DNA from 4 places in the Alcanivorax sp. NBRC 102024 genome. Region 2 is predicted to be linked to each of the others. Evidence: predicted binding sites of a transcription regulator. Region 2 holds the regulator's gene; each other region holds the start of a gene.

Region 1 (7,794 bases), on a different contig from region 2:
CACCGCACCGTTTGCCCGCGCCCAGCAACAGGCCCTGCCAGGCGTATTGTGGCAGGCGGTGGATCTGTCTTCCGATATGCTGAATGAGGCCGCTGAACGGGGCCGACTCAACGACCAATACCGGCCACTGTGCGCCGATGCAGAATCGCTGCCCGTGGAGAGTGGGTCCCAGGGGCTGGTCTTTTCCTGTTTTGCCTTGCAATGGTGTGACCCGACCCGGGTGATGGCGGAAGTGCACCGGGTGCTGGCACCGGGCGGGCGGTTGTTGCTGGCGGTGCCGTTGGCGGGCTCCCTGCGGGAATTGAGCCAGAGCTGGCAAGCGGTGAATCATCGCCCCCATGTGAATGCCTTGCCAACGTTGGGCGACTGGCAAGAAGCCTCACTGCGGGTCGGGTTTGCTGACGTGCAAATTCAGCAACAGGTGATGGTGGAATATTACGAATCGGTCAAACAGATTGCCCGCCGCCTCAAGGCCACCGGCGCCGACCACGTCAGTGGCGCCAGCGGCCTGACCGGCAAGCATGCCTGGCAAGCCATGGTGGCCGAGTATGAAACCAAAAGGACCGGTCAAGGCTTGCCGTTGACGTGGAATGTGCTGTTTCTGGAAGCGGAAAAGCTTTGAGCTGCGCTGATTGGATTAAGCAAGGCCCGGACGTTCGCGGGGGGTCAGAAGTGTCTACGAGGCCGATTGCAGGAGTTCCTCTTGAGGGACGAACCGTGCGAAGCACGGAATCGACCGCAGGGTGATCAAAGCGATAAGTTCAATCCAAGGATAGCTATGGAAAATCAGAAGCCACCCCTTCCTGCCCTCAAGGGCATCTTCTTCGTCACCGGTACCGACACCGAAGTCGGCAAGACCTGGGTAAGTTGTCGTCTCCTGGAGCGGGCCCGTGAGGCCGGGTTGAGCTGCTATGGGCTCAAGCCGGTGGCGGCGGGTTGTGAGGAAACGGCGGAGGGCTGGCGCAATGATGACGCCCTGCAGCTGATGGCGGCCAGCTCCGAGACATTGCCCTATGAGCTGGTTAATCCGGTGGCATTGAAGGCGCCGGTGGCGCCGCACATTGCCGCCCGGCAGGAAGGTAAAACGATTTCCCTGGCGCGCCTGGCCGGCTATGTACGTGGTGCCCTGAGTGCCCACAAGGCGGACCTGATCCTGATCGAAGGTGCGGGAGGTTGGCGGGTGCCGCTCAATGATCGGGAAATGCTGTCCGGCCTTGCTGCCGAACTGGAGCTGCCGGTGATTCAGGTGGTGGGCATGAAGCTGGGCTGCATCAATCATGCCCTGCTTACCGCTGAAGCGATCCAGAAAGACGGATTGCGCTATGCCGGCACCATGGCCAATTGTTTTGGTCCCATGGCGGTGCAGGAAGAGAACCTGCTTACGCTGCGTCAGCACTTACCCGGCGCCTTTGCGGTCCTCTGAAGCCGCAAAAATCATCAGCGCTTCAATGCCCGGTCATGCCCCTGTCACCTTTAACTGGGCAGTTACAGGGGGCTACATAGCACTACAGTGCAACTACCCAAGGCCCACTGTTGCGATGCAATTTCCTGCCTAATCTTGAGTCGTTATCGCGTGAAGCGCTGACGTTTCAATCAGGGGGAATTCCATGGATCGCAAACGACGTCGTCTGGTGCAGGCGCTGGGAGCAGGCAGCACCCTGGCACTGGCGGGCTGTGGCGGGGGCAGCAGCTCATCACCGGTACCGGTCAATACGCCCACACCCAATCAGCCGGACGTACCGGATCAGCCTGATGCCTTGCCCGGCGTCTCCTTTTTGCATGGTGTGGCCTCCGGAGACCCGCTTGCTGACCGGGTGATTCTGTGGACCCGGGTCACCCCGGACCTGGGTAACGGTGAGGATGTGGCTGTGACCGTCACTGTTGCCAGTGACCCGGCCATGCAGCAGACCGTTGCCTCCTATGGGGTCACCGCTTCAGCGGCAGCGGATTATTGTGTGAAGGTGGATGCGACCGGCCTGCAGGCGGACCGCTGGTACTACTATCAATTCTCGGTGGGCGAGCAGGTCTCCCCGGTGGGGCGTACCCGGACTTTCCCGGCCGCCGATCGCTTTGCGGACCGTGCCCGTTTCGCGGTGGTGTCCTGTTCCAATTACCCCAATGGTTTCTTCTCCGTCTACCGGGCGGTGGCCAATCAGGCGGATCTGGATTTTGTTCTGCACCTGGGGGATTACATTTACGAGTACGGTGCCGGTGAATACGGCAACTTCCCGGAGCGCGATCCCCAGCCGCCCCATGAAATGGTGTCCCTGAGCGATTACCGCCAGCGCCATGCCCAATACAAGACCGACCAGGATCTGCAAGCGGTGCATCAGCAATTCCCCATGATTGCTGTCTGGGACGATCACGAATCGACCAACGACAGTTACCGCGACGGCGCCGAGAATCACCAGCCGCTCACCGAAGGCGACTGGGAGAGCCGCAAGCAGATCGCCCAGCAGGCCTATTTTGAATGGTTGCCCATTCGTCCCCGCGAGCCGGGGAATAACAGTGTGATCTATCGCCGCTTCCAGTTCGGTGATCTGCTGGATCTGACCATGCTCGATACGCGGTTGGAAGGCCGTGACGAGCAACTGACGATCCCCGCTGACCCGGCCCGCAACAGTGAAGATCGCCATCTGATCAGTACCGAGCAGATGGACTTTCTGCTCGACAGCCTGAGCGCCTCCACCAGCCAGTGGCGCTTCATCGGTCAGCAGGTCATGTTTGCCCAGCTCAATATTGCCGAGCTGCCGACCCTGGATGAGCGTAGTGCCCAACTGCGCGGCAATCTGTCTGCCATCAATATGGATCAATGGGATGGCTATGCGGCAGACCGGCTGAAAATTCTCAACCATATCGATGACAACCGTATCGACAATGTGGTGATTCTCACCGGGGATATTCATACCTCCTGGGCCAGTGAAATCTACCGCAATCCAGGCTCGCTGCTCGGGGATCTGTTCGACAAGCCATTGGCGGCAGAACTGGTCACCCCGGCGGTGACCAGCCCGGGCTTCCCGGATGGTGCCGCGGAAGTGGCCGGCGCACTGATTCCGGTGGTCAACCCGCATATCCGTTATGTGGAAGCCAAATCCCGCGGTTTCATTCTGGTGGATGTGGATCGCCAGCGAACCCAGGGCGAGTTCTATTACGCGCAGAGCATCGAGTCCTTCGACCTGCGCGGCCAGATTGATACCGGCAAAACCAAGGTGGTAGCGGTGAAAAGCGGCGATAGTCGCATTGTCGAAGACCTGCCGCCCTCGCGTCCCCGTGCGCTGCGCACCGCGTTTTTCCACCCCCCCGTACCGAGTTCCAATGAGGTGATGTCATGACTTTTCCCTGGAAATTGCTGCCCCTGGTGGCGGCACTGACGCTGACCGCCTGCGGCGGCGGGGGATCTTCCGGTTCCAACCCCGCCAATAACGATGGCTCGGGGGGGAATACGGAAACCCCAAACAATCCGTCCCAGCCCGGTGACGGAGGCAGCGATGATGACGGGGGCGACAATCCGGTGGCCAGCAACCCGCCGGCAGCCGTGCGGTTTATCGTGATCGGCGATTCCGGCAGTGGCTCCGCCGGTCAGTATGCGGTGGGTAAAGCCATCGCCAGCGTCTGCGAGGAAAAAGACGAGTTCGTGGGTGATATGGCGTTCCCGGGTTGTGATCTTGTCGTCGGTCTGGGTGACAATATCTATGAATCCGGTGTCACCAGCGTGGATGATCCCCAGTTCGCGGAAAAATTCGAAAAGCCTTTCGAGCCGGTGCAACTGCCTTTCTACATGGTGCTTGGCAACCACGACAACACGGCCTATGTGGGCGGTGATGGCGCCGGTAATGCCCGTGGCGAATTCCAGGTGGATTACACCTACTTCGACGGAAAACTGTCCAACCGCTGGAACATGCCGGATCGTTACTTCCTGCACAGTGCCGGCACCACCCACACCAACCCGCGCCCGCTGGTGGATTTTGTCGCACTGGATTCCAATCCGATTGCCGGCGGCTTTGGCGATCCGGATATCGCCTATGCCTACCACACCTACGGCGTTGATCAGCGTAACTGGGTGGTCAATACGCTGGCCGGCTCCAATGCGGTCTTCAAGATCGCCATGGCCCACCACCCCTACCTGTCCAACGGCACTCACGGTAATGCCGGTAACTACGATGGTGTGCCCAGTGAGATCCTGCCAGTGCTGGCCGGCGAGCGGTGGAAAGCCTTTATGGAAGAAGCGGTCTGTGATCAGACCGACTTTTTCTTTGCCGGTCACGACCATGACCTGCAGGTGCTTGAAGCGGTACCGGAGTGTGGTCGTACCGAATTCGTGGTCAGTGGTGCGGCGGGCAAAACTCGCTCCATTGATGACCCGGAGCGCAATGTGGCCCGCTTCCAGCAGGGCGATGTCTATGGCTTCTTCTGGATGAAGGCTACCGAAGCCGACCCGGTCACGCTGGCGCCGGCCAGGCTCTGCCTGGATGCCTACGTGGTGGATCCAGAGGCGGAGGGGCTCGGTGTGATCAGCGATGGCGAACTGACGCCGGCCTATACCCATTGCTATGACAAACAGCCCATGGCGGGTATTGCTCCGGGTAATGACTTCTCCGGCTTGCCACTGGGGGAAGGTGCCTTGCCGCTGCCCTTGCCGGATGGCTTTGATGCGGACTTTACCGGGCCACTGAAAGAACTCCGTGAAACCCTGGTTTCCGGCTTCACACAGGTGGGAGCAGACCTGCCCGAAGAGCAGCGTCAGGTCTTTGATCAGATGATTGCCGGCACCGACATTCTCTTCAATGCGCTGGACGCGGCCACGGCTGCCATCCTGGAAGGCGACAGCAGCGAGATGAGCCAGTCCGTGCAGGCGGTGCTGGCGGCGGCGGAGCAATTGCAGGCCATCGATACCCGCAGTTTGCCGGCACCCTTTGATCAGCTGGGCAGTGCCTTTGATGCCCTGGCGGACGGTTTTGGTGGCGATGGCAGCGACGCGGGTGATGGCAGCACGGTGGAAGACATCGCCTTTATCGCCGGCCCGTTGGTGGCGCTGTCCCGCAACCTGAATAACATCCTCGACGGCATCGAAGAACAGGTGCCGGCAGAAGTGCCGGTGTTTGCCGGTCTGACCTCGGTGCTGTCCACGGTGTCCCTGGGGCTGGCCAATACCCTGGAGCAGTTGGTGCTGCTGGATACCAGCGCCACCGGTGAGCAACTGGTGGGCACGGTGCAGCAAACCCTGGAAAACCTGGTCAATGATGTGCTCTGGCTCAACCAGATCCCCGGTGCCGAGGAATACACCACCTTGCCTGGCGATGCCTTGTCTTCCGGACTGCTGATTGTGGTGCGGGAAGTGACTGAGCAACTGGATGAGCGTCTCCTCAGTCCCCTGGCCCCCTTGCTGGATTTGTTATCTCCGGTCACCGATCTGCTGGCCGGGCTACTGGATGGGTTCTGATTTCCAATAACAAAAAAGCCGTCTTCCTTGTCCATAAACCGTGAGGTGGAAACGCCTCGCGGTTTTTTTTTTGACAGGGGAAAGCGCTCGTTGGCGCTTTGCTTGCAAAGCGATGGTATCAGCAGGCTCCGGGGTGATTTTGACCCTTCCCCTTGCAAGCAAGGCTCCAACCGGGAAGGTGTGTCGCGTCAGGAAATACGCAATGTCTTCAGCGCGCCCAGGTGGGCGTCAGGCATCACGCCCAGTTCGTCCAGGGTACGGATTACCCGGTCCACGGTGATCCGTTGCAGACACGGGTAGCTGTCCAGGGCGCAGCTGCTGCGTTCGCAATTGCGTAGACAATGCTGCCACCGCAGTACCCGTGCATGGGGAGACAGGGGTTGCCAGAGGGTGTCATCGGTGGGGCCAAACAGGGCCACGGTGGCAACCCCGCAGGCGGCGGCCAGATGCATGGGGCCGCTGTCGTTACCGATAAACCCCCGGCTGCGTTTCAGCAAGGCCACCAGACCGGCCAGACTCAGTTGGTCGCACAGATCCAGCACCGGGTCACTGAGAAAGCTCTGGATGCGGGCAATTTGTTGCCGGTCTTTCTGGCCAGCGCCAATCAGCAGCGGAGTGAGACCGGCTCGTCGCAACTGTTGGCACAGGGCAGCAAATTGCTCCGCATGCCAGATCTTGTAGGTCTTGGTGGCGCCGGCATGAATGGCCACCAGATTGTCGTTTGTCGGTCCGTCGCTGAGGATGCTGTCCAGTTCAGCCTGGCCCGCCGGGCTGTCATTCAGTGGTAGATAGTGTGCCGGTGAGTGTGCCGCCGGCCGGCTCAGGCTGGCGTAGGCTTGCCAGCGATGGCCGGACCAGTCTACCTGTGGCTGCTGTGTATAGAACCACTGGCCATGGCGGCGATGCGGGCCGATGCGCTCTGCGGCGCCACTGAGTCGCGCCAGGGTGGCAGACTTTTGCTCCCCCTCGATATCCACGACCACCTTGGAATGGAAGCGACGCATGGTCATGACCAGTTTCAGGTAACTGTGGACGCGCTGAAACAACGGCACCTGTCGTGACAGAGACTGTTCCGGGTAATACAGCAATCGCGACTCACCGGGCAGGCTCTGCTCCACCAGCGTCTGATAGCGCTGATTCACCATCAGCAGTGATTCGGGGTGTGCCGCCAGCATGGCACGCAGGTGCGGCAGGGCTATCAGCAGATTGCCCATGTGGCTGCAGGGAAAAAGAATCAACAGGCGGGACATGACAGGCAGACGGTTATCCATAACATGGCATAACAGCCTAGGGGGATTGCGTGTCGGTTACATGACAACAGGCAGCTACGAGCTACGCTCGATTGGATAGGGAAAGGTTGGAAAGTTCCCGGTGTCTCTTCATTTCTACGAAGCCGCTGTAGGAGCTATGCTTGCATGGCGAACCGAGCGTAGCGAGGCGGCAGAGTTCAATCTAGCCGCCATTCTTTTCTGAAACCTGTCGAGCTCCGAGATTCCTGATCGCCCTCCGGTCGATTTCCGCGCAAGCGCGGTTCGCCATGCAAGCATAGCTCCTACAAAAAATGGGGACACGGCACAATTCGGTTGCACGACCACGCCCGCCTAGGAGCTCGTAGCTAGTCGCTCGCCGCTGCTTTCAATCCCGCTCAATCAACCAGTCAGCAATGCGGCCCCAGCTTTGCTTCTGGGCTGCGGCGCTGCCCAGGATGCCCATGTGACCCCCTTCAATGGTGATGAAGGTCTTGTCCTTGCTGCGGATCAGTGGCTCCATGGCCTGGCTGCATTCCGGTGTGACGATGGGATCGCTGGCGCCGGTAACGTTGAGCACGTTGGCAGTCACCCGGTTCAGGTGGCCGTCGGTGCCTTCCATGGGAAGCTGGCCATGGGCCACCACATTATCGGTCCACAGGTAACGGATGATGTCCTGAATCACGCCGCCGGGGTAGGCCACCATGTCATCCAGAAAGGCGCCGTTGGTGGCATGGGCGGAGACGAAATCCCGGTCGTGCAGGTTCTTCACCAGATTCCAGTAGCCCTGCAGGCTGCCCACCGGATTGGTCAGTTTGAAGGCCAGGCTGTTCACCCAGCCAGGGGAGCGCAACAGCCCTGCCGGTACGTCATGAATGCGCAGCCCGGTGCTGCGGCGTATCCATTTGGCGCGACGACTGAAGCGACGGTACTGGGCACCCAGGGCGCCGTTGCGATGGTAATCCGTGGGCGCGCCCACCAGTACCAGATTCTTGATATCCGGATCCCGTCCCAGCGCGGTGTAGCAGAGGCTGAACAGACCGCCGAAACTCCAGCCATGCAGGCTGAGTTGCTGCTTGCCACTATGCTGGCGGACCTGCACCAGCA
Region 2 (7,794 bases):
ACGGCGAGCGGGTTGGCGCCTTTTTTACCCCGGCGGATCAGCGCACTGACGAGCAACAGACAGTGGAAGACTTTTCCCAGGCGCTGATCGCGGAGCTCAAGGCTGCGGATCATGTGGTGCTCGGTCTGCCCATGTATAACTTCGGCATTCCCAGCCAGCTGAAGAGCTGGATCGATCATGTGGCCCGCGCCGGCATCACTTTCCGCTATACGGAAAATGGCCCGCAGGGATTGCTGGATGACAAGCCGGTCACCGTACTGGCCGCCCGTGGCGGGCTATATGCCGGTACCGAGAACGATACGGTGACACCGTACATCAAACTGTTCTTCGGCTTTGTGGGTATCACCGATGTGTCGTTCGTGTTTGCGGAAGGTCTGAACATGGGTGATGAGAGCAAAGAGAAAGCCATGAGCGAAGCCCGGGCTGCGCTGCAGTGATCCAGGTTGCAGGAGCTATGCTTGCATGGCGAACTTGCCAAGGCACGGCTCCTGCGGTGAGACGGTAATTCTGCAACAAGGAGACAATCATGGGACTGCTGGTTGATGGCAAATGGCAGGACAAGTGGTACGACACCAAGAGTACCGGTGGGCGTTTCAAGCGTTCCGAAAGTCAGTTCCGCAACTGGGTGACGGCGGATGGCAGCGCTGGCCCCAGTGGCGACAGTGGCTTTCAGGCAGAAAGTGGCCGCTATCACCTGTACGTGTCCTACGCCTGTCCCTGGGCACACCGCACGTTAATCGTGCGGGCGCTGAAAGGGCTCCAGGAACATATCAGCGTATCCGTGGTGCATCCGCACATGCTGGAGAACGGCTGGGAACTGCGCGATGACTTTGACGGCGCCACCGGCGATGGGCTCTATGGCTTCAGCAAGCTGTATGAGTTGTACCTGAAGGCCGATGCCAGCTACACCGGTCGCGTCACGGTTCCGGTGCTGTGGGACAAGCAGCGCGAAACCATCGTCAGCAATGAGTCCGCAGAAATTATTCGCATGCTCAATACCAGCTTTGACGGGTTGGCGGCGGTGCCGGGGAATTTCTATCCCGAAGCGTTGCAGGCGGAAATCGATGCCATTAACGACCCGGTCTATAACCACGTGAACAATGGCGTCTACAAGGCCGGTTTTGCTACCAGTCAGCAGGCCTATGATGAAGCGGTGGTGACGCTTTTCGAGCAGCTGGATGCTCTCGAGCAACGACTGGGCAAGCAGCGTTATCTGGTGGGTAACACCCTCACCGAAGCGGACATTCGCTTATGGACGACCCTGGTGCGCTTTGATCCGGTGTATGTCACCCACTTCAAGTGTGACAAAAAACGCATTGCCGATTATCCGAACCTGAACGGATTTTTGAAAGAGATTTACCAGCTGCCCGGTGTGGCCGAAACCGTGAATATGGCGCATATCCGCCACCACTATTTCCGCAGCCATCCGACCATCAACCCCCACGGGGTTATTTCCATCGGGCCAGAGCTGGATTGGGATTCGCCCCACGGCCGTGAACGGCTCGGGGAAAGAGAGATTATCAACCAGTGACGAGGGGCGAGTAACGAGAAGCGAGTTTCGAAAATCAAAATCGGTTTCGCTCTTCGCAACTCGTAACTCGACACTGCTACATCAGGAGGTTCCCATGGAACGCACAATTCTCAACACCATTCGCGCGCTGGATACATCCGACGGTGCCGGTGTTCGCCTGAAGCGGGCGCTGGGCTACAACCCCATGGTGCGGCTGGATCCCTTTCTGATGCTGGACGCTTTCTCCTCCGATAATCCGGATGATTACATTGCCGGCTTCCCGCCGCACCCGCACCGGGGCTTTGAAACGGTGACCTACCTGATGGAAGGCCACATGAAGCACCGTGACCATCTGGGTAACGAAGGGAATCTGCAGCAGGGTGGTGTGCAATGGATGACCGCGGGCCGCGGCATTATCCACGAGGAAATGCCACAACAGCAGGATGGTCTGTTGCGGGGTTTTCAGCTGTGGATCAACCTGCCGGCAGCGGAAAAAATGAAAGCGGCCGGTTACCGGGACATTGCCGATAACGAGATCCCGCGTCTGGACTTGTCCAGTGGAGGCCAGATCAAGGCCATCGCCGGGGAAGTGATCATCGGCAATCAGGTGATCAGCGGGCCGGTAAAAGGCGGTAGCACCGATCCACTTTACCTGGACGTGAAATTGCGTGCGGGTGAAAGGGTGACGGTGCCGCTGACACAGGGTTACAACGCTTTCCTGTATCTGTTCGAAGGTGAGGTCAGCGTGGCGGATGAGGCGGTCAAGAGCGACCATCTGGCGACCTTCACTGACGGTGACAGGGTCACTCTGGTGGCCGGAGAACACGGTGCCAGATTGCTGCTACTGGCGGGCAAACCCATTGGCGAGCCCATTGCCCAGTACGGCCCGTTCGTGATGAATACCCAAGACGAAATCAACCAGGCCCTGAGTGATTATCGCGACGGCACCCTGACCGCCGAACCGTCGTTGTTATAACGATGTCCTGGAAGCGAGTGGCGAGTAACGGGTTTTGAAAGGCAACACCTCTATGGGGTTAAGGCTTTCGCGACTCGCAACTCGCTTCTCGCTCTTTCTTTTCTAGCGTGACGCGATCACCCAGACCGCATGCACGATGCCGGGGATGTAGCCGAGAATGGTCAGCACAATGTTGATCCAGAAATGCTTGCCGATCCCCTCCTGGAGAAATACGCCCAGTGGCGGAAGCAGGATGGCGATAAGAATGCGTAACAGGTCCATGCGTCTCTCCTTGAGTCCGAAAGTCTCACTGTAAGATCATTCTTTCATGGCGTCTGCTAAAAAATACAAACTGCAGCACAGATTGCGTTGCTGACACCGTTAATTTCCGCGAAGCTGGTCGTTATTACGATATCCGGGAAAGGAGAGACAGTATGAAAGTTCTGGCCATAGCTGGCAGCTTGCGGGAAAAATCCTATAACCGTGGTCTGGTGCGCGCCGCCCGGGCATTGGCGCCGGCGGGCATGGAAATCATCGAAGCGGATATCAGCGATATTCCACTTTATAACGGTGATGACGATGGTGACACCCAACCTGCTCCAGTGCTGGCTCTGGCGGAAAAGGTAAAAGAAGCGGATGCCCTGTTGTTTGCCACGCCGGAATACAATTACTCCATCCCCGGGGTGCTGAAGAATGCCATTGACTGGATGTCACGCGTGCCGGGCGGCATCTTTGCCGGCAAGCCCGCTGCCATCATGGGGGCCTCCATGGGCGGCATGGGGACCAGCCGCAGCCAGTACCACCTGCGTCAGGTGCTGGTGTTTCTGGATGTACATCCGCTCAACAAGCCGGAAGTGTTCGTCTCCGCCGCCCATGAGAAATGTGATGGCAATGGCGATCTGCAGGATGAAAAAACCAGAGAAATGATCGGCAAGCAATTGGAGGCACTTAAGGTCTGGGCGGAGCGGCTCGGCGAATAATTAAGGTCGTTGGAGCCTTGCTTGCAAGGCGAAGCTTTCAGAGCGGGGCGACGGGGGTGTCTCTTCACCTTGCAAGCAAGGCTCCAACGCGGTTCCTAGAGTTGGCTTTCTCGCCGAATCCATTTGGTGACATCCGGCGCCTGATAATCCGCGAAGCTGTCCAGCAGCACTGTCGGGGTATCGTGAACCTGAAGCAGGCCTCTGTGTTCCTGGCGCAGAAAGCCCTGGCTGACGGCATGGTCGAGGAAAGTGATTAGGTGGTCGTAATAGCCGTTGATGTTCAGCAGGGCGCAAGGTTTGTGGTGAAAGCCCAGTTGCGCCCAGGTCAGAATTTCAAAAATTTCTTCCAGCGTACCCATGCCGCCGGGCAAGGCGATAAAGCCGTCAGAGCAATCGGCCATGGCCGCTTTGCGCTCATGCATGGAACCGACTACACGCAATTCGGTGAGATGGTCGTTGCCGATTTCCTTGCGCATTAAGGCATCGGGAATAATGCCGATCACCTCACCGCCCCGTTGCATGACCGCATTGGCGATGGCGCCCATGACACCGACGCTGGCGCCACCATAAACGAGTCCCAGCCCGCGCTTTACCAGTTCGTCGGCCAGATCTTCAGCGGCGGTGATGTAGTCGTTCCCCTCACCGGGGCTGGAGCCGCAATAGACGCAGATTCTTTTCATGGATATTCACCTGATCCCTGCGACGCTCCTACGGCGGGGTATTTAAAAGTATCACTCATCCCGCCACCGCCGTGGGTTTGCTCACCAACCGCTCCGCCGGGAAATGACAGGTGAAGACGCTCCCCTTGCCCAGCTGACTCTTGATTTCCAGTTTGCCGTTATGACGGATCATCACATGTTTGACGATGGCCAGGCCCAGGCCGGTACCGCCGGTCTCGGTGACGCGGCTGTTGTCCGGGCGGTAGAAGCGTTCGGTGAGACGCGGGATATGCGCCGGGTCGATGCCGACACCGTTATCACTCACCGCCAGGTGTGCGCCACGCTCATCCTGCCACCAGTGAATACGGATCTGGCCACCGGCGGGGGTGTACTTGACCGCATTGGTGATCAGATTGCCGAAGGCGCTCTCCAGCTCCGCCGGGTTGGCAATCAGGCGGGCTTCTTCGGGCACGTCCAGCTCAATGCTGTGGCCCTTGTCGGCGCTGATCGCCAGGGCATTTTCGCGCATGCGCTTGAGCATGCCGTGGACAGGGACCGCCTGGCTGAGATTGTCCGCATTGGTGCCCTCCAGCCGTGCCAGCAACAGCAGGTCCGAGACCAGGGCTTCCATACGGTTGGACTGGTTGTCCATCTGGGTGAGGGCCCGCCGTAACCGGGACTGTTCCTCCGGCACCGTGTCCAGCAGGGTTTCCAGGTAGCCCTTGAGCACGGTCAGTGGGGTTTTCAGTTCGTGGCTCACGTTGGCCACGAAATCCTTGCGCATCTGTTCCAGATGATGGATCCGGGTGACATCCCTGGCCATCATCAACTGCTCGCCCACCCCAAATTCGGTAATGCGAAATTGCAGGATGCGGTTGTCGTCCACCGGCGAGGGAATCTCCAGCGCCTCGCGGAAATCCCCCTTGCTCAGGTATTCGGTGAATTTCGGATGGCGCACCAGGTTGGTCAGCGGCTGGCCCAGATCCTGGCGGGCGTTGAACCCCATGTAGCGTTCCGCAGCCTGGTTCCAGTATTCCAGGTAGCCGTGCTGGTCAATCAGAATGACCACATCTTCCAGGGCATTCACCGATTGCTGGGCACGGTGAATGATGCCCTGCAGATTTTCCTGGGCGCGGCGTTCTTTCTGGAAAAGGTGCTCAAGGCGGGTGTAGAACTCCCCCCACAGCCCGATGCTGTCCGGGGGTTCGGTGTGGTCATCGCGCACCAGCCAGCTGTACAGACCAAACAGCTGCCGGGTGCTCCAGATGATGTAGCCCAGCAGACCGACCACCAGTGGCCAGATGTGGCCCACTGCCAGCGCTGCCGCAACGGACAGCAGGATCAAGCCGACTATGCGATTTACTTCCTTGGCCAGACTGGCTTTCATGATCTCGCTTCCACCGCCCCGTTGCGGCTACGTGGGTGCATTCACCGTCACCGATCCGCATTGCATCACCTCTGGGGATTGCGCGCAACGCGCCATGCGGACCGGATCGCTTCAGCTTGCCTTGGCGGATTTTACCGAAAAACGGTAGCCAGTGCCGCGGACTGTCTGGATAAAGCGGTCGTAGCCGAAGGGGGACAGGGCCTTGCGCAGCCGGCGGATATGCACATCGATGGTGCGGTCTTCCACATAGACATTGGCGCCCCACACCTGATCCAGCAGCTGGGTCCGCGAATAGGCCCGCTCCTGGTGGCTCATGAAGAATTCCAGCAGACGGTACTCCGTGGGCCCCATGTCCACCGGCTCATCGTCGGCGCTGATGCGATGGCTCACCGGATCCAGGCACAGGCCTTCCACTTCGATGGCCTTGTCTGCCGCGGTGCTGGAAGCACGCCGCAGCACGGCCTTGATGCGGGAGATCAGTTCGCGGGTGGAAAACGGCTTGGTGATGTAGTCGTCGGCGCCCACATCCAGCCCCTGGATCTTGTTGTCCTCTTCGCTCTTGGCGGTAAGCATGATGATGGGGATTTCGTTGGTGGTCTCATCACGCTTGAGGCGGCGGGCCAGCTCGATACCGGTAACCGACGGCAGCATCCAGTCCAGCAACACCAGATCCGGGCGTTCATCGACAATAATTTCGTGGCCTCGCTGGGCGTTTTCCGCCTCCAGCACATCAAAATCGGCCAGCTCCAGCGCAACGGCCACCATTTCCCGAATGGCGGGTTCGTCGTCAACAATCAGAATACGGTTACGGGACATGGCTTTCCTTCCTTGCCTGTCTGTCTGTGTTGCCCTATTAGATTGCTTTTTTGTGACATCTGTATGACAAATTGGGCGGAAACGGGCGAAAAAGCAAGGGGGGGAAGCGTTACGAGGTACGAGTCGCGCGTGACGAAAAACCGGACAATCGAGACGGGGTTGTCCGGTTTTCGGAACTCGCCACTTTCAACTCGCGGCTAGAAGTACTGGAAATACAACCCGACAAACACACACGCCCCGGCCCAGTGGTTATTGAGAAAAGCGTGGAAGCTGGGCCAGCGTTCCCGGTAACGGATCAGGCTGTGCTGGAACAGGAAACTCAGGGACATGCCGGCCAGACCCAGGAACCAGGGCCAGGAAAAGTCCAGCCGTTGCCCCACCATGATCAGGGCCAGCAGAGTCAGCCCCTGGAGGATGGCGATCATCAAGCGGTCCGCATCGCCGAACAGGATGGCGGTGCTCTTGATGCCCAGTTTCAGGTCGTCTTCCCGGTCGCACATGGCGTATTCGGTGTCGTAGGCCACGGTCCACACCAGGTTGGCCACGTAAAGCAGCCAGGCGATTTCCGGCACGGCACCGGTTTCGGCGGCAAAGGCCATGGGAATGGCCCAGCTGAAGGCGGCGCCGAGAAACAGTTGCGGCATAAAGGTGAAGCGCTTGGTAAAGGGGTACAGCACCGCCAGCCCCAGCCCGCCGAAGGACAGCCAGAACGTCAGTTCATTGAGAAACAGCACCAGCACAAAGGCCAGCAGCCCCAGCCCGCAAAACAACGCCAGGGCTTTCTTGGCGCTGATAGCACCGGTGGCCAGCGGACGGCCTTTGGTGCGTTCCACATCGCCGTCGAAATCCCGGTCGGCAAAGTCGTTAATCACGCAGCCAGCGGCACGCATGATGATCACCCCGAGAATGAAGATCACCACGGTCTTCAGGCTGGGCGTACCGTTCCCGGCAATCCACACCGCCCACAGGGTCGGCCACAACAGCAACAAGGTGCCGATGGGGCGGTCCAGCCGCATCAACTGAATGTAGGGCCAGAGCGACGGGTAGCGTTGTTCAACGAAGGCAAACATGGGACATCCGGTTGTCAGGGGCGGGGGTAAGTTTCAAGTTGAAAGTGGAAAGTTTCAAGGCGCGAATCGAATGGGTAGCCAATCGAGATCGCCGATAACGCGCCGCCGCGCAAGAAGAGATCATGAATCGCGGCCCGCATGGTTTGGCGGTAGCGTGATCTTACCGGTCGTTGCTTCAGAAGGCGTCAAGTATGCTTGACATTCGAACAAGAGGTTCCTAGGATTTTATGTAAAGCTCGCTTTACATATCAGGGTCTTTACAATGTGGAATACAAAACGATATCTAACTGAATTTGGCCTGAGCATGGCGCTATATATGGCCGCGCTGTTCTTTAGCATTTATTTCCTTGTGCATTATCCAGATGCCTCCTGGATTGTCTGGGTGTCCTTGTTGCCAGTGCTGCCAGCGATATTGGC
Region 3 (7,794 bases), on a different contig from region 2:
CCCTGACACTCCCCAGTGGCAGACGCTAACCGTGCAAGCCGGTGACAGCCTGTCATCGCTGCTGCAGCCGCTGGGAGTGGGTGCCGGCCAGGTCTTTGCCCTGATCAACAGTGACGACAAACTGAAACGGCTGACCAAGATCCGGCCCGGGGAAACGCTGAAAGTAACCGTGGAGGACGACAGGCTGACCCGGGTGCAGTACCACCCCTCCAAAGTGGAAACCCTTACCGCCCGCCTCAGAGGCGGCGGCTGGGAAACCCGCCTGAGCCAGCGTGAGTACCAGAAACAAACGCGCTTTGCCGAGGCCGAGATCACCGACTCCCTGTTCCTGGCGGGTGCCGCAGCGGGCATCAGCGACAAACTCACCATGCAACTGGCCAACCTGTTTGCCTGGGACGTGGATTTCGTGCTCGACATTCGTCGTGGCGACCGCTTCCGGATCATCTATGAAGAGCTGTATCTGGACGGTGAGAAAGTCGGCGAGGGCGACATCCTGATGGCCGAATTCTGGAATCAGGACCGGCATCTTACTGCCTTCCGCTACGAAACCCGTTCCGGCGACGTGGAATACCTGGATATCAAGGGGGACTCCATGCGCAAGGAGTTCATCCGCACGCCGGTGGCCTTTTCCCGCATCAGTTCCCGCTTCAACCTGAGCCGCAAGCATCCTGTGCTCAACCGGATTCGCGCCCACAAGGGCATCGACTATGCCGCCCCCTCCGGCACTCCGATCAAGGCCGCCGGGGATGGCAAGGTCATCTTTGCCGGGGTCAAAGGCGGCTATGGCAACGTGATCATTCTCAAACACGGGCAGATCTACACCACGCTCTACGCACACATGCGCGGCTTTGCCAAAGGCATCCGGGTGGGGAAACGGGTCAAGCAGGGCCAAACCATTGGTTATGTGGGAGCATCCGGGCTCGCCACCGGCCCTCACCTGCACTATGAATTCCGCATCAACGGCGTGCACCGCAACCCGCTCACCGTTCCCCTGCCCAAGGCACGGGGCATCAATGACAATGAACGCTCGGAGTTCCTGATTGCCGCCAATCGCCTGAAGGCACAGATGACCCTGTTCTCGGAAGCGTCAACCCTGGCCAGCAGCGATGTCTTCTGATTCCCGCGGGGATTACCTGATCGGTCTGATGACCGGCACCAGCGTGGACGGTATCGACGCGGTGCTGGTGCGGATTGGCAGCGGCGAATTTTTCCTGCAATCCACGCTCAACCTGCCCTTGCCCGCGGACCTGCAGCAGGCAGTGCTGGACCTGTGCCAGCCCGGCGACAATGAGATTGATCGTGCCGGCGCTGTCAGCCGCCAACTCTCTTTATGCTATGCACAGGCCTGCCGGACCTTGCTGGAACAGACCGGCCTGAAGCCAGAGCAGATTCGTGCCATTGGCTGTCACGGCCAGACCGTACGCCACCGGCCGGGTGATGGCGGCTTCAGCCTGCAACTGGGCTGCCCGGATACCCTGGCGGTGGAAACCGGCATCCCCGTGGTCAGCAACTTCCGCAACAAGGACATGGCCCTGGGCGGCCAGGGAGCTCCTCTGGTGCCCCCTTTCCACCGGCAACTGTTTGCCCGCACTGGCCAGCGGCGCGCCATTGCCAACATTGGCGGCATGGCCAACGTGACGCTGCTGGACGGTGACACCTTGCTGGGCGGCTTTGATACCGGCCCAGGCAATGTGCTGATGGACCTGTGGATCCGCCAGCACCACCAGCAGCCGTTCGACCGCAACGGGGAGTGGGCCGCTGGCGGCCAGCCAGACCCGACGCTGCTGGAACAACTGCTGGATGATCCCTACTTCCGGCTGCCACCCCCCAAGAGCACCGGCCGCGAATACTTCCATGGCGAATGGTTGGCACGACAGCTGCCGGATCACTACCACGCCCAACAGGTCCAGGCCACCCTGGCCGACCTGACCGCCCGTAGCATCAGCGATGCCCTGGCGGATTTCGCCCCGCAACAACTGCTGGTCTGCGGTGGCGGCGCCCATAACCGCCACCTACTGGCGCGGCTTGGACATTACCTGGGCATCCCGGTGGCCAGCACGGACAGCAAGGGCCTGCACCCGGATTGGGTGGAAGCCGCCGCCTTTGCCTGGCTGGCATGGGCCCGACTGGAAGGACAGTACGGCAATGCGCCGGTGGTCACCGGGGCGTCGAGGGAAGCCATTCTGGGCCAGGTCACCTTGCCCTGAAACGTGAAGAATCCACCCCCATTACCTCGCTATACCCCGTAGGAGCGGAGCTCTCTGTGCCCCGGGGTAAGAGCCGCCAATTTTCGTGCGATAAAGGCCGGATAGTTCGCGGCTCAGGCGCCGCTCTTTTTTCGGGAGAAGCCAGAAGAGTGTGCGGTCGCAGGACTAGGGCGGGGAGAGGATCGTCGAGAGGAAGGGCTAAACCAGCCAGAGACCCAGCATGGCACAGCTGACACCCAGGGTAGCGCCGGCGAGGATGTCACTGGGGTAATGGACACCCAGCAGCACCCGGGACAGCCCGACCATCACCGCCAGGCCCAGCGCCAGCAGCATCACCGGCGGGTAGAACACGCAGAGTAACGAGGCCATCACGAAGGCGGCAGCGGTGTGTCCGGAGGGAAAACTGAAACGGTCGGCGGGCTGGATGAAGGCAGACAGACTTTCCAGTGCGTCCGCCGGTCGTGGCCGCTTGATAAGATGCTTGAGCAACACAAACAGTGGCACTTCCAGGGCATACGCTGCCATGGCGGTCAGGGCAAACTCACTGCCGCCCTGGCGATCCATCCACCAGATCAGCAGCGTCAGGGCCACATAGAAGGGGCCATCACCCAGCCGCGATACCATACGGGCCATCCGGGCGCGGCGGGCGGCCTGGGGCTGCTGAAGCAACCAGCACATGGCCCGGGTGTCAGCAGCAGTCATTCGTTGAAATGTAGGTTTAGTCGTCATCATGGGGGTAGTTTCCCCCGCAAAAACGACGAAAAGTTGATCAAGCAGTGAAGGTTTTGTGACAGAAGGACAGGAGCGAGTGACGAGAAGCGAGTTTCGAACCCCAACCCCATCCCTTTGCCTTTCGCTACTCGTAGCTCGTTACTCGCTTCTTTTGGGCAAAGAGGACTTACGACAGAGGCAGCCAGGTATTCCTAGACGGAGAACGAGGAACCGCAGCCACAGGTAGTGGCCGCGTTGGGGTTGCTGACCACAAAGCGCGAGCCCATCAATCCCTTCTCGTAGTCCACCTGAGAGCCATCCAGGTACTGAATGCTCATGGCATCCACCAGCAGAGTCACGCCATCCTTTTCAACGATGGTGTCGTCATCGTTGACGGCCTCATCGAAGGTGAAGCCATAGGAAAACCCGGCACAGCCACCCCCCGTGATATACACGCGCAGTTTCAGTTGCGGATTGCCTTCGTCGTCACGCAGTTCCTTGACCTTGGCGGCGGCGGCATCGGTGAATGAGATCGGGGCGTTTTCGGTCATACTCTCGCTTGCAACGGGTGACGGATTGGCCCGTGGCCAGAAAGGCCAACGGGCTGATTATGTTCCAGTACCCGACTAAAACAGTCAAGAATTATTCGGCCACGGCTTCCTTGCCAGAAGCCTTGCCGGCGTTCTTGCCGGTGGCATCCGGTGCCGGCAGGTTGCGGCGCTCGTCATCCAGGCGGACCAGCTTGCCATTGACCCGCGCGCCCATGACCATCTCGATCATCAGGTAATAGACATTGCCTTCCACCGAGGCCTTTTCCGCCAACTCCAGATTCTCAGTGGCGTGCACATCCCCTTCCACACGACCATTGATGATCACCTGGGGGACCTGAATCTCCCCCTTCACCACACCGCTTTCGCCGATGATCAGACGGCCACCATCCTTGCCCACATTGATATTGCCTTCCACGGTGCCCTGAACATGCAACCCGCCGGTGAATTCAATATCGCCACGGACCGTGGCACTGGGTGCAATCAGGGTATGGTTACGGTAATCCTGGGACGAACCGGATGAACTGCCGGTTGCAGATTTCTTGTCTCGGCCAAGCACGGGTCTCTCCTACTGCCATTTTACGGTTTTTTGTGTCTGGTAACGGTTTCTGCCGCCGCTCTCAGCTTCTACATCTATGGCTTCCAGCTCCACGCCTTCCGGTACCTCAAAGCGGCCATTCAGCTCCTGGAAGTAACGAAACCGGAAGCGCGTCTCACTGCTATCGTCCAACCAGTCGGTACCCGTCAGGGAAAAGGGCTCACCGTCGCGGGTACCGCGCAGAGTCAGATTGATATCACCGGACAGATAATTACGGTTATCGCCCGCTTGTACCAGAACCAATCTGTAACGGAAGACACCATTGTCATCATCGGGCTGCAACACCATTTTTTCAATTTGCAGCCCTTCGCTGGCGCCTGGCGCCATCACACTCTTGTAAAACACTACCGCCTCTTCCAGCTCGGCGGCCTGATCGCGCAGGGATTTGATCTCCTGACGCAGGGTTTCCCGGGCCTCCCGGGTCACCTCGGTATCGGTTCGGTAAAGGGCAAGCTCATTGCGCGCCGCTTCCAGCTCCCGTCGGGCTGTCTTCAGATCGCTGCGCAGGCGCTGGTTCGCTGCAGAGGTGTCCAGGGCACCACTGTTACCCGTCCACAGGCCCCCGACAAACAACATCACCGCCAGGATCAGCAAGGTCACTGCCCACAGGCGGCGGCGTTTTTTCTGCCGGGACGGGCTCACCGGCATCAGCATCACATCATCAATGCCCGCCCGGCTTTTCGGTTTGCGCGCCATATCAGGGCATCAACGGAACGACTGCCAGTCCCGCCCCTTCATCCAACCCGAACATGATATTCATGGCCTGCACCGCCTGGCCGGAGGCCCCCTTCACCAGATTGTCGATCACCGACAGCACCACAATCACGTTCTCGCCCCGTGGCTGGTGCAGGGCAATCCGGCAGGTGTTTGCGCCTTTCACGAAGCGCGTCTCCGGGTGGCTGCCAAGGGGCATCACGTCCACGAAGGGCTCGTTGGCATAACGGGCTTCATAGGCTGCCTGGATCTCCTCCAGGGAGGGCGATTGCGCCGTCAGTTGGCCATAAAGGGTCGCGTGGATACCGCGAATCATGGGAATCAGGTGCGGCACAAAGGTGGCCTTTACCGGCCCACCGGCGATATCGCCCAGGCCCTGCTCGATTTCCGGCAGGTGGCGATGACCGCTGGCCCCATAGGCCTTGTAGCTTTCGCCGGCCTCCGCCAGCAGCATGGGCACCTTGGCCCCCTTGCCGGCACCACTGGCACCGCTGGCCGCGTTGGCAATCAGCTGGTCCGGATTGATCCAGCCGTTTTCCAGCAATGGCAGATACCCCAACTGGATGGCCGTGGGGTAACACCCGGCACAGGCCACCAGCCGCGCATCACGGAGCTTTTCCCGGTTCACTTCCGGCAACCCGTAGACGGCGTCCGCCAGCAACTCCGGGCAGGCATGGGGCTCACCGTACCAGTCGCTCCACAATTCATGGTCACGGAGCCGGAAATCCGCAGACAGATCCACCACCCTGACCCCGGCATCCATCAATTCCGGCATCATGCGCATGGCCACATTGTGAGGGGTAGCAAAAAACACCACATCACAGGCCGCCAGCCGTTTCACGTCCGGCTCGCTGAACACCAGATCGGTACGCCCGCGCAGGGAAGGAAACAGGTCTGCCACAGCGATACCCGCCTCGCCCCGGGAGGTAATCACATCCAGAGCCACATGGGGGTGGTTGACCAGCAAGCGCAACAACTCCACCCCGGTGTATCCGGTGCCACCAACTACGCCAACCTTGAGGGGCTCTGCCATATCTTTCTCCACCCTGCTGACCAGGGAACTGCTGCATTTAACAAATGACCCCGCATGATAGGGGCGCCACCCGGGACCGGCAACTTATCCGGGTAATTGCCGCTCGGATTCCTTCCCCGCGGCCCGTTCTGCCCCCCCGTCGTCACCTTTTTCCCGGGGTTTCTCCAACGCCATACCGCGCCCATCCGACAGCCGCTCGGCCAGGGAGTCGTAAAGCGGCCGGGCCCAGACAACCTTGGCCACCGCCGTGGCCAGAAACGCCCCGGCCATCAGCGGAAGCAGGATGTCGTGCCGGTTCCCGGTCAACTCCATGACAATCACAAAAGAAGTAATGGGGCGCTGAATCACACCTGCAAGAAAAGCCGCCATGGCCACCAGGGTAATTCCGACCAGCGAGGACGCCGGAAAAAAGCTGCCGATCACATTACCGAACCCGGCCCCGGCCGCCAGACTTGGGGAGAACAACCCGCCGGGGATACCGGTGAAGTACGACACCAGGGTGGCGGACATCTTGGCCAGGGCAAAGCTCCAGTTGCCCGGGTGCTCCCCGTCCAGCAGGGTACTGGCCTGCTCGTAGCCACTGCCATAGGTAGCACCACCGGTCAGCAGCCCCAGCAACACCAGTACCAGCGCGCACATCAACACTACCCGGTAGGGGTGCGCCCTGGCATGGGGAGAAAGAAACTGACTGCCCTTGATCAGCAACCGGCTGAACAGGCCGCCGAACAGACCACATACCAGCCCGGTGACACCAATCGCCGCCCAGTCCTGGGTAATATCCAGGGCGCCCTGGGGGTGCCCGAAAAAGCTGTAGTGGCCCATGATCATCAGCACCACCACACCGGACAGGATTATCGCCAGGATCAGGGTACCGCTGGTGCGCTGCTCGAAGGAGCCGGACAATTCTTCAATGGCAAACACGATCCCCGCCAGCGGGGCGTTGAACGCCGCCGATACCCCGGCGGCACCACCCGCCACAATCAGGGAATTATCCACATATTTCTGATTCAGGCGCCCTAGCCTGCCCACTGAATACATCATTGCCGCGCCCATGTGCACACTCGGCCCTTCACGGCCGATACTGGCGCCGCACAGCAATCCCAGACAGGTCAAAATGAACTTGCCGAAGATAACTCGCAGGGAGAGGAAGGTGGGGCGCAGCCAGTGGTAACGCTGCTTGAGCACCACCAGCACCTGGGGGATGCCACTGCCCTGGGACTCGGTGCCCAGCTGTCGCATCAACCAGACGATCAGCAACATGCCCAGAGGCGTGATCAGCACGGGCAACAGTGGCGACTGCTCGTGGATCTGATTAAAGGTGTGCGACGCCAGTTCAGCTACCCAGGCAAACGCCACCACCAACAACCCCACCAGCACAGCGCCGATCCAGAACACCGCACGCAGCTTCCAGTCCTCCCAGGAGCCAAGCTGACGACGACTCACGCGGCGAGTGCGAAACAGGTAGTAACGCATCAGACGACGGTGGCGTGGCCGCTTATTCACGGGACTCCTTGGCAATCAGTGCTGGTTGACGAAACAATGGCAGGAAGTCGGTATAGTCTACGCTCTGACTCCCGATCCCTCCACTCACACCACCCCGGAGACTTGCCACATCATGATGCAGTTCGCCCTGGACCACCTGCTCTGGATCAAAGCCTTTCACCTGATCGCGGTGATCTGCTGGTTCGCCGCCATCTTTTACCTGCCTCGCCTGTTCGTCTATCACGCCATGGCAGAGGACACGGCCAGCCGGGAACGCTTCAAGGTGATGGAACGCAAACTGTACCGGGGCATCATGAACCCCAGCATGATCGTCACCGTGTTGCTGGGCCTGTGGATGCTGATGGCCAACTGGGAAGCCTATAAGGGCTTCGGCTGGATGCACGCCAAACTGACGCTGGTCTTCCTGCTGATCGGCTATCACCACGTCTGCCTGGCCTACCTGAAAAAATTCGCCGCCGACGCCAATACCAAAAGTGACAA
Region 4 (7,794 bases), on a different contig from region 2:
GGCCAGTGCCTGCGCCAGCAGGCCGGAGAGGATCTGTACCAGACCATCGAAACCATCCGTCAGGCCTCGGTAACCACCCGCGGAGAACAGGGGGCGGCGCTGTCGTCCCTGCGCGATCTGTTGTCGCCCCTGGATGATGCCACCCTGCTGGAAGTGGCGCGTGCCTTTAGCCAGTTTCTCAACCTGAGCAACATTGCCGAGCAACACCACCGCGAGCGTCTGCACCGTCAGCATCAGCGTTACCCCGGGGATCCGGGTGGTGATCAGGGGATTCGCGATGTGCTGCAGCGCCTGCAGGAGGAGCAGATTCCCGGTGATGTGATCGAAGGCACCCTGCGGGACCTGTCAGTGGAGCTGGTACTCACAGCCCACCCCACGGAAGTAACCCGCCGTACCCTGATCCGCAAATACGACCAGATGGCGGATCTGCTGGGCGAACTGGACCGCCCGGACCTGACCGACGATGAACTGGCCTTTCGCAGGGAAAAGCTCTACCGCCTGATCCTGGCCGCCTGGAGCACCGATGAAATCCGCCGCGAACGGCCCACCCCGGTGGACGAGGCCAAGTGGGGCTTCGCCACCATTGAGCAGTCCCTGTGGCAGGCGGTACCGGAAATGGTTCGGCAACTGGAGCGGGAGCTGGCCGAGCAAGGGCTGCCCCAGCCACCCGCGGACTGGGCGCCGGTGAGACTGGCCTCGTGGATGGGCGGGGACCGGGACGGCAACCCCAACGTGACCGCGCCGGTGACCCGGGAAGTGTTGCTGCTGGCCCGCTGGATGGCTGCGGACCTGTATCTGCGTGATGTGGAGAACCTGCTGGCGGACCTGTCGATGGAAACGGCCAGCGACGAGTTGCTGGCCGAAACCGGTCACAGCCACGAGCCCTATCGGGTGATTCTACGTCAGGTCCGCCAGCGGTTGAAGTTGACCCGCCGGCAGATGGAAGCGCGGGTGGAAAACCTGCCGGTACCGGAAGGCGAGGGGTTCCAGCGCCGCGAGGAGCTGTTGGCTCCCCTGCAACTGATCGACCGCTCCCTGCGTGCAGTCGGGCTGGGCGATATCGCCGATGGCGACCTGAAAAACACCCTGCGCCGGCTCAACTGCTTCGGCATTACCTTGCTCTGTCTGGATATTCGCCAGGAATCCACCCGTCATCGTGATGCGGTGGATGCGGTGACCCGCTATCTGCAGCTGGGCAGCTACGCCGACTGGCCGGAGGAGCGCAAGCAGGCCTTCCTGGTAGAGGAACTGCAGGCCCGTCGCCCGTTGATTGATGACGGTTTTTACCGCAGTGAGGAATGCAGCGACGAGGTGGCGGAAGTGCTGGCCACCTGTCGGGTGATTGCCGAGCAGGGCAGCGAAGGGCTGGGTGCCTATGTGATCTCCATGGCCCGGGCCCCCTCGGATGTGCTGGCGGTGATGCTGCTGCAGAAGATCGCCGGGGTCAGCGAACCCATGCGTGTGGTGCCGCTGTTTGAGACTCTGGATGACCTGGACAACGCCGAGGACACCATGTCGGCCCTGTTGGCGGTGCCGTTCTATCGCCAGCGAGTGGCCGGGGGCCAGGAAGTGATGATCGGCTATTCCGACTCCGCCAAGGATGCGGGCTTTCTCGGTGCCGCCTGGGCCCAGTACCGCTCCCAGGAAAAGCTCACCGCCCTGTTTGCCGAGCACCAGATTCCATTGACCCTGTTCCATGGCCGGGGTGGTTCCATCTCCCGGGGAGGCTCGCCCACCCGCATGGCGTTGCTGTCCCAGCCGCCGGGCTCCGTGGCCGGGCGCATTCGCGTCACCGAACAGGGGGAAGTGATCCGCTTCAAATACGGTCGCCCGGCGGTGGCCGTGTTCAACCTGGCGCAATATGTGGCCGCCACCCTGGAAGCCACCCTGTTGCCCCCCCGGGCGGCGAAACCGCAATGGCGGGAACAGATGCAGACGCTTACCGACGTCTCTGTGGCCGGCTACCGCAGCGTGGTCCAGGAGGAGCCGGAGCTGGTGCGTTATCTGCGCACGGTTACCCCGGAGACCGAACTGTCCCGACTGGCCCTGGGCAGTCGCCCGGCACGGCGAAAAAAGGATGCCGGCATCAGCTCCCTGCGAGCCATCCCCTGGGTCTTTGCCTGGACGCAGATCCGCTTGATGCTGCCCGCCTGGCTGGGCACCGGGGCAGCGCTGGAGGCGGCTCAGGCAGACCCGGAGCAGAATCGCACCGTGCAGGAAATGGTGGCGCAATGGCCGTTCTTCCAGGGTGTGGTGGACATGCTGGAAATGGTACTGGCCAAGGCCGATCTGCGCGTGGCGGCCTGGTACGAGCAGCGCCTGGCCGGGGAGGACGTTGATCTTGCCCGCCTGGGCGAGGTGTTACGCGAGCGGCTCGCCGGCACGGTGAACGCCTTGTCTGCGCTGACCGGCCGTGAAGACCTGCTGGACAACAACCCGGTGATGCGCTGGTCCATCCGCGTCCGCGACCCTTACACGGACCCTCTGCATCTTCTCCAGGCAGAACTGATGGCCCGCCTGCGTCAGCAAGACGGCGATAAAGTCCTGGAAAGTGCGTTGATGGTAACCATCGCCGGTATTGCAGCAGGGCTTCGCAACACGGGATAAATGCAGTGAATAATTAATAATGAATAGTTAATAGTTGCGCGATTGGACGATGGAGGGGATGAATGCGTTGAGGCCGCGCCCAACCCAAAGGCGCGGCCTCATGCGTTACAGATATATCCAAAGCGATAACGCGTAATTATTAACTATTAATTATTCACTATTAACTATCTTCGAATGGCTGCCATCGCAAACCGGTTCCTTGGCGCTGTGCTTGCAGCCGCAGAAAAACACGATCTTGTCCCGTGGGGCGGTGTAGGCCACCGGGGTGATGCCGGTGCCTTTGTGGCTGCCATCACAGTAAGGCTGGTTGTCGCTGCGGCCGCAGGCACACCAGAATACCTTTTCCCCTTTCTTCACCGGCAACGGATAGGGAAACCGGGAAGCAATGACTGGCTTGTCCATAGGGTCTCCTTTTCACTTCCCGCCTTTGCGCGCGGCCTCATGCGTTTCAGCAACCACAGTGCCACTCCCGCGCAGCTATTAACTATTCATTATTAACTATTAATTGCTTTTAACCTTGTCGCACAACTGTCACTCAAACGTCACTACTGTGCCACGTCCACTGGCGAAACTGCCCGAAACTGCCAGTGGAGTACACTATGCTTGCGCAAGCCGCAGGAAAGATCAAAGCACTGAGCCCCCACTTAAGAGGGGCCCTGACCAAGCCGTTTACGGCCACTGCCGATATTCTCCGTTTCCCCCGGGACATGGCGGCGGATGCGGAAAATGCCGGGCGCTTCAGTGCCTACTTCACCCGCTCCCGACGGGAAATCATCAAGGTCCAGCGTTTGCGCTACCGTATTTTCTCCCAGGAATATGGTGCCAGCTTCAGCGCGCCTTTCGGACTGGACCGGGATCGCTTTGATAAACACTGTCTGCATCTGGTGGTACGCGACAACCACAGCGGTGAGATCGTGGGTTACACCCGGGTGCTGCCCGGTGAGCGCCTGCACCGCACCGGCGGTTTCTATTCCAGCGGCGAGTTTGATTTGTCCATGCTGCGTCATCTGGATGGCCGGGTAGCAGAGATTGGCCGCACATGTATTCATCCCGCCCATCGTGGTGGCGCGGTAATTACCGTGCTGTGGGCCCGGCTGGCCCAGTACATGCTCGAAAACGATGTGCGTTACCTGCTGGGCTGCGCCAGCATTGCCCTGAGCGAGGGCTACAATGTTGCCGCCATTCAGCGGCGCATCAGTCAGCGCCACCTGAGTGATGCCACGCTGCGGGTCCAGCCGCACCTGCGCCTGGAGCGGCTGCCGGGCAGTGCCGACGACGACAACGTGAAAATGCCGCCGTTGCTCAAGGCCTACCTGCGCATGGGGGCCCGGGTCTGCGGCGAGCCCTGCTGGGACCCGGATTTCAATTGCCTGGATTTCTTCGTGTTGATGGCGGTGGATGATCTGCCCGCCCGTTATGTGCAGCATTTCTTGCAGCCCGCCCAAGCGGTTTGAGGGGCATCGTATAGAAATAGCGTCCGGTCCAGGCCGTTGGAGCCATGCTTGCATGGCGAATGAGGGGGAAGCACTTGGTGCTTACTGAAACCTTCGCTTTGCGAGCAAAGGTCCAACGGTTTTGGGGCGTCTGATCTGGGAGGCAAACGCTTATGACTCTGGAAAGCAATGAACGATAGCGTCAGCGTCAGTCCTTATGAGGGCAGCGGCCTCTGGCCGCAACTGCGCAGGATGTTCCGGGTTGCCCGCATCGTGCTTTATCTGCTGTGGGGCTTTGTGTTGGCCTTTCTGCTGGGGGCTTTCTGGTCGCCTTACCGCCCCGTGGTGCTGGCGGCCAAACAGCGCTGGTGCCGTCGTTTTCTGGGTATCCTCGGCGTGGAGCTCACCGTCACCGGAAGCCCGGTCGATGCTCCGGTATTTCTGGTCAGCAACCATGTGTCCTGGCTGGATATCCCGTTGATCGCCAGCCAGCGTCACCTGTATTTCCTGTCCAAGGCGGAAGTGGGGGACTGGCCGTTGATTGGCACCCTGGCCCGTGCCATGGGCACCCTGTTCATCAAACGGGGCAGCGGTGAGTCCAGCCGCAAGGCCCGGGAAATCGCCGACCGCCTGAAGCTGGGCCACACCGTGCTGGTATTCCCGGAAGGCACCACCACCGATGGCACCGGCCTGCGCCGTTTCTTTCCGCAGCTGTTCGATGCGCCGTTGATGGCCGATGTGCCGGTACAACCCCTGGCGGTGCGCTACCTGGACGACAGCGGCGCCCCGGACGCCGCCATGGCCTTCATCGGCGACGACGAATTCCACCATCACCTGTGGGCCATGCTGCTACGCAACCGCATCCGCGTGCGCCTGCATTTCTGCGAACCGGTATCGGCTCAGGGCACGGACCGGAAGGGGATTTGTGAGGCGGCGTGGGGGAAAGTGGCAGAGCAGTTGATAGTGGACAGTTGACAGCTCGCGGTTGATTTTTGTCCTTGTTTTCAATGCTTGAGGCCGCGCTTAGCATTTGGGTGCGGTTCCAAACAGAGAAGAGTTTTCCTTCTTTTGGCTGTCAACTATCAACTGTCCACTGTCAACTGTATTCCTCATCCCTGTTATCTGGCGCCACACCTTTAAGCTCGGATACCATGTCTTTTTATTCACAAGGACATTGCCCTGCCATGACCCGCGCCAGCGATCTGAAGAAATCCGACGTTATCGAAGCCAATGGTACCCTTTACGCTATTCGCCAGATCGAGGTGCAGTCGCCCTCGGCCCGGGGGGCGGCGACCTTGTATCGGGTGAAAGCCAGTGCGGTGGGCGGTGGACCCAAGTTTGAAGAACGCTACAAGGGGGATGATGAGGTAACCACCGTGGAACTCCTGCGCCGGCCGGTGCAGTTTTCCTATGTGGATGGGGATGATTACATCTTCATGGATAACGAGGATTTCTCACAGTACCTGCTCAAGGCCGAGGACATTGCCGACGAGTTGGCCTTTATTACTGAAAACACCGAAGGTCTGCTGGCGCTGCGGGTGGACGATGCGGTGATCGGCCTGGAGCTGCCTGCGTCGGTGGTGCTGGAAGTCACCGAGACCGCCCCGGCCATGAAAGCGGCCTCTGCTTCCGCACGCACCAAGCCGGCCACCCTGAATACCGGGCTGGTGGTGCAGGTGCCGGAATATATCGTGGAAGGGGAAAAGGTGCGGGTGAACACCGCTGAGCGCAAATTCATGTCCCGGGCCTGATCCCGGATCATGAGGGTATTACGGGGTGTCACGCTGGCGGCTATGACGCTGCTTGCCGGTTGCCAGCTTGGCTATTACAGCCAGGCCGCCAAAGGACATTTGTCGCTGATGGGCCAGCGTGAACCCCTGGAGGCGGTGCTGGCGGACCCCCAAACCCCTCCACAGATTGCCCATTCCCTGCTGTTCAGCCAGCAGGTGGTACGCTTTGCCGGGGACAATTTGGCGCTGCCCGCCGAGGATGTCTATCACCAGTACGTGGCCCTGGAGCAGGACGCCGTGGTGTGGAATGTGCTGGCGGCACCGGCCTGGTCACTGACGCCCAAAACCTGGTGTTACCCGCTGATTGGCTGTGTCAGCTACCGGGGGTATTTCCAGCGCCCGGCGGCGGAAAAGGCGGCCGCACGCCTCAGCGAACAAGGGCTGGATACCTACGTGGGCGGTGCTATTGCCTATTCCACCCTCGGCTGGTTTGCCGATCCGTTGACCTCGCCCATGCTGCAACGCTCTGAGCCGGCCCTGGCGGAACTGTTGATCCACGAGCTGGCCCACCGCCGCCTGTATATCAAGAACGACACCCGTTTCAATGAATCCCTGGCCACCCTGGTGGGTCGTGAGGGCGCGGTGGATTTCTTTGCCGCCACCGGTACGCCGTTGCCGGCCAATTTCTGGCAGCGTCGTGAGCAGGTTCGCCAGGCTTTTCTGGCCATCGTCACCGATACCCGTGAGGCGCTCAAGCAGCTGTATGCCAGCGAGCAGGACGAGGCGGTCATGGCCCTCGAGAAAGCCCGCATCCAGCAGCAGGCCCGGGAGCGCTTTGCCCGCGAGCAACAGAGCCTGCCGGCCCTGGCCGGTTATCAGGGGTACTTTGACGGGCCGTTGAACAATGCCCAGCTAAACGGTGTCAGTGACTACAATGATTATGTGCCGGCTTTTGCCCGCCTGCTGGAACAATGCCGGCGGGACTGGGACTGTTTCTGGCAGCAGGTGGAAACCCTGGCTGAGCTGGATAGCCTGCAACGTACCGAGACCCTCAAGGAACTCACATGGAACTGATCCGCACCCCGCAACCGGAACTGGCCGAGCTGTTTGAGCACACCCTCAAGCGGAACGGCTTTTCGGTAGTGCGCCGGGAAGAGGGCGGTGAGCAGATTATCGACCTGCAGGATCCGGCCCAGTACAACCCTGCCAAGGCCTTGCTGGAAGAGCTGATTGCCGATCTCAGGCATCAGCAGGGTCGCCAGCCGGTGGAGCCCCTCACCGGCCGGCCCCAACCACTCATGTCCGGGGGCTGGTTTGCCAGCCTGGGCTGGGTCACCCGCATCGTGCTGATTGTCAGCGTGTTGGTGTATCTGACCCCGTACCTGATGGGCGATGGTGTCTACCGGGCGCTGCTGTTCCCGGCGGCGCTGGAGGGGCTGGAAAGCCAGCCCTGGCGGCTTGTGACCCCCATGCTGCTGCACTTTTCCCTGCTGCATCTGCTGTTCAATCTGCTCTGGTGGTCGGACCTGGGGCGCCTGATCGAGCGCTTCCAGTCCAGTGGCCAGCTGGTGCTGGTTACCCTGGTCACCGGCATCACCGCCAATGTGGCCCAGTTTTTCCATACCGGCCCCATGTTCGGTGGTTTGTCCGGGGTGGTGTACGGACTGCTTGGCTATCTGTGGATTTACGGCAAGGTGAATCCCCAATCCGGTTACCCCCTGCGCCGGGAAATTGTCATCTTCATGCTGGCGTGGATGGTGATCTGTTTTGTGGGGCTCTCCAGTGTGGTGGCCAATGCGGCGCATCTGGCGGGGCTGGTCAGCGGTTGTCTGCTGGGGGCCGGTTTCGGTCTCTGGCGCCGGGCACAGGGGGCCGGGGCCGTTTGAGTTACCCCGGTCGTACTGCTATAAAGACAGCCAAAACAATCAGTCACAATAATGAAAGGATATCGGCGACCTATGCAGTGGCGCGTCCTACCCGGGTTGGTTCCCTCTCTCCTAGTTGCAGCGGTCGTTTCCTTGCAG

Evidence for each region. The regulator PhoB, encoded in region 2, activates phosphate uptake and scavenging genes when phosphate is short. The targets are predictions, from matches to a motif close to TGTCATANNNNTGTCANA.
Region 1: a site for PhoB is predicted at 1,455-1,472, ahead of A0251_RS04925 (alkaline phosphatase). Genes of this name have one in related genera too.
Region 3: a site for PhoB is predicted at 2,983-3,000, ahead of A0251_RS11710 (phosphatase PAP2 family protein). Genes of this name have one in related genera too.
Region 4: a site for PhoB is predicted at 3,126-3,143, ahead of A0251_RS10560 (CDGSH iron-sulfur domain-containing protein). Genes of this name have one in related genera too.

What each region holds. Positions count from the first base shown of each region.
Region 1 covers NZ_BDAS01000002.1:246,796-254,589, forward strand. Annotated here, with positions in the region: gene bioC (malonyl-ACP O-methyltransferase BioC) at 1-622, shown strand, start outside; gene bioD (dethiobiotin synthase) at 779-1,423, shown strand; gene A0251_RS04925 (alkaline phosphatase) at 1,608-3,332, shown strand; gene A0251_RS04930 (metallophosphoesterase) at 3,329-5,440, shown strand; gene A0251_RS04935 (glycosyltransferase family 9 protein) at 5,629-6,711, opposite strand; gene A0251_RS04940 (alpha/beta fold hydrolase) at 7,076-7,794, opposite strand, start outside.
Region 2 covers NZ_BDAS01000001.1:457,055-464,848, forward strand. Annotated here, with positions in the region: gene A0251_RS02150 (FMN-dependent NADH-azoreductase) at 1-437, shown strand, start outside; gene A0251_RS02155 (glutathione S-transferase family protein) at 527-1,531, shown strand; gene A0251_RS02160 (pirin family protein) at 1,626-2,486, shown strand; gene A0251_RS17115 (YqaE/Pmp3 family membrane protein) at 2,589-2,747, opposite strand; gene A0251_RS02165 (NADPH-dependent FMN reductase) at 2,900-3,445, shown strand; gene A0251_RS02170 (TIGR00730 family Rossman fold protein) at 3,541-4,125, opposite strand; gene phoR (phosphate regulon sensor histidine kinase PhoR) at 4,181-5,491, opposite strand; gene phoB (phosphate regulon transcriptional regulator PhoB) at 5,603-6,307, opposite strand; gene ubiA (4-hydroxybenzoate octaprenyltransferase) at 6,505-7,377, opposite strand; gene A0251_RS17325 (hypothetical protein) at 7,640-7,794, shown strand, end outside.
Region 3 covers NZ_BDAS01000007.1:1,867-9,660, forward strand. Annotated here, with positions in the region: gene A0251_RS11700 (OapA family protein) at 1-1,117, shown strand, start outside; gene A0251_RS11705 (anhydro-N-acetylmuramic acid kinase) at 1,107-2,207, shown strand; gene A0251_RS11710 (phosphatase PAP2 family protein) at 2,406-2,939, opposite strand; gene erpA (iron-sulfur cluster insertion protein ErpA) at 3,131-3,469, opposite strand; gene A0251_RS11720 (polymer-forming cytoskeletal protein) at 3,561-4,025, opposite strand; gene A0251_RS11725 (DUF6776 family protein) at 4,035-4,760, opposite strand; gene argC (N-acetyl-gamma-glutamyl-phosphate reductase) at 4,762-5,811, opposite strand; gene A0251_RS11735 (chloride channel protein) at 5,896-7,314, opposite strand; gene hemJ (protoporphyrinogen oxidase HemJ) at 7,430-7,794, shown strand, end outside.
Region 4 covers NZ_BDAS01000005.1:246,664-254,457, forward strand. Annotated here, with positions in the region: gene ppc (phosphoenolpyruvate carboxylase) at 1-2,607, shown strand, start outside; gene A0251_RS10560 (CDGSH iron-sulfur domain-containing protein) at 2,758-3,009, opposite strand; gene A0251_RS10565 (GNAT family N-acetyltransferase) at 3,207-4,061, shown strand; gene A0251_RS10570 (1-acyl-sn-glycerol-3-phosphate acyltransferase) at 4,230-5,015, shown strand; gene yeiP (elongation factor P-like protein YeiP) at 5,225-5,791, shown strand; gene A0251_RS10580 (aminopeptidase) at 5,801-6,844, shown strand; gene A0251_RS10585 (rhomboid family intramembrane serine protease) at 6,835-7,656, shown strand; gene A0251_RS10590 (TRAP transporter TatT component family protein) at 7,729-7,794, shown strand, end outside.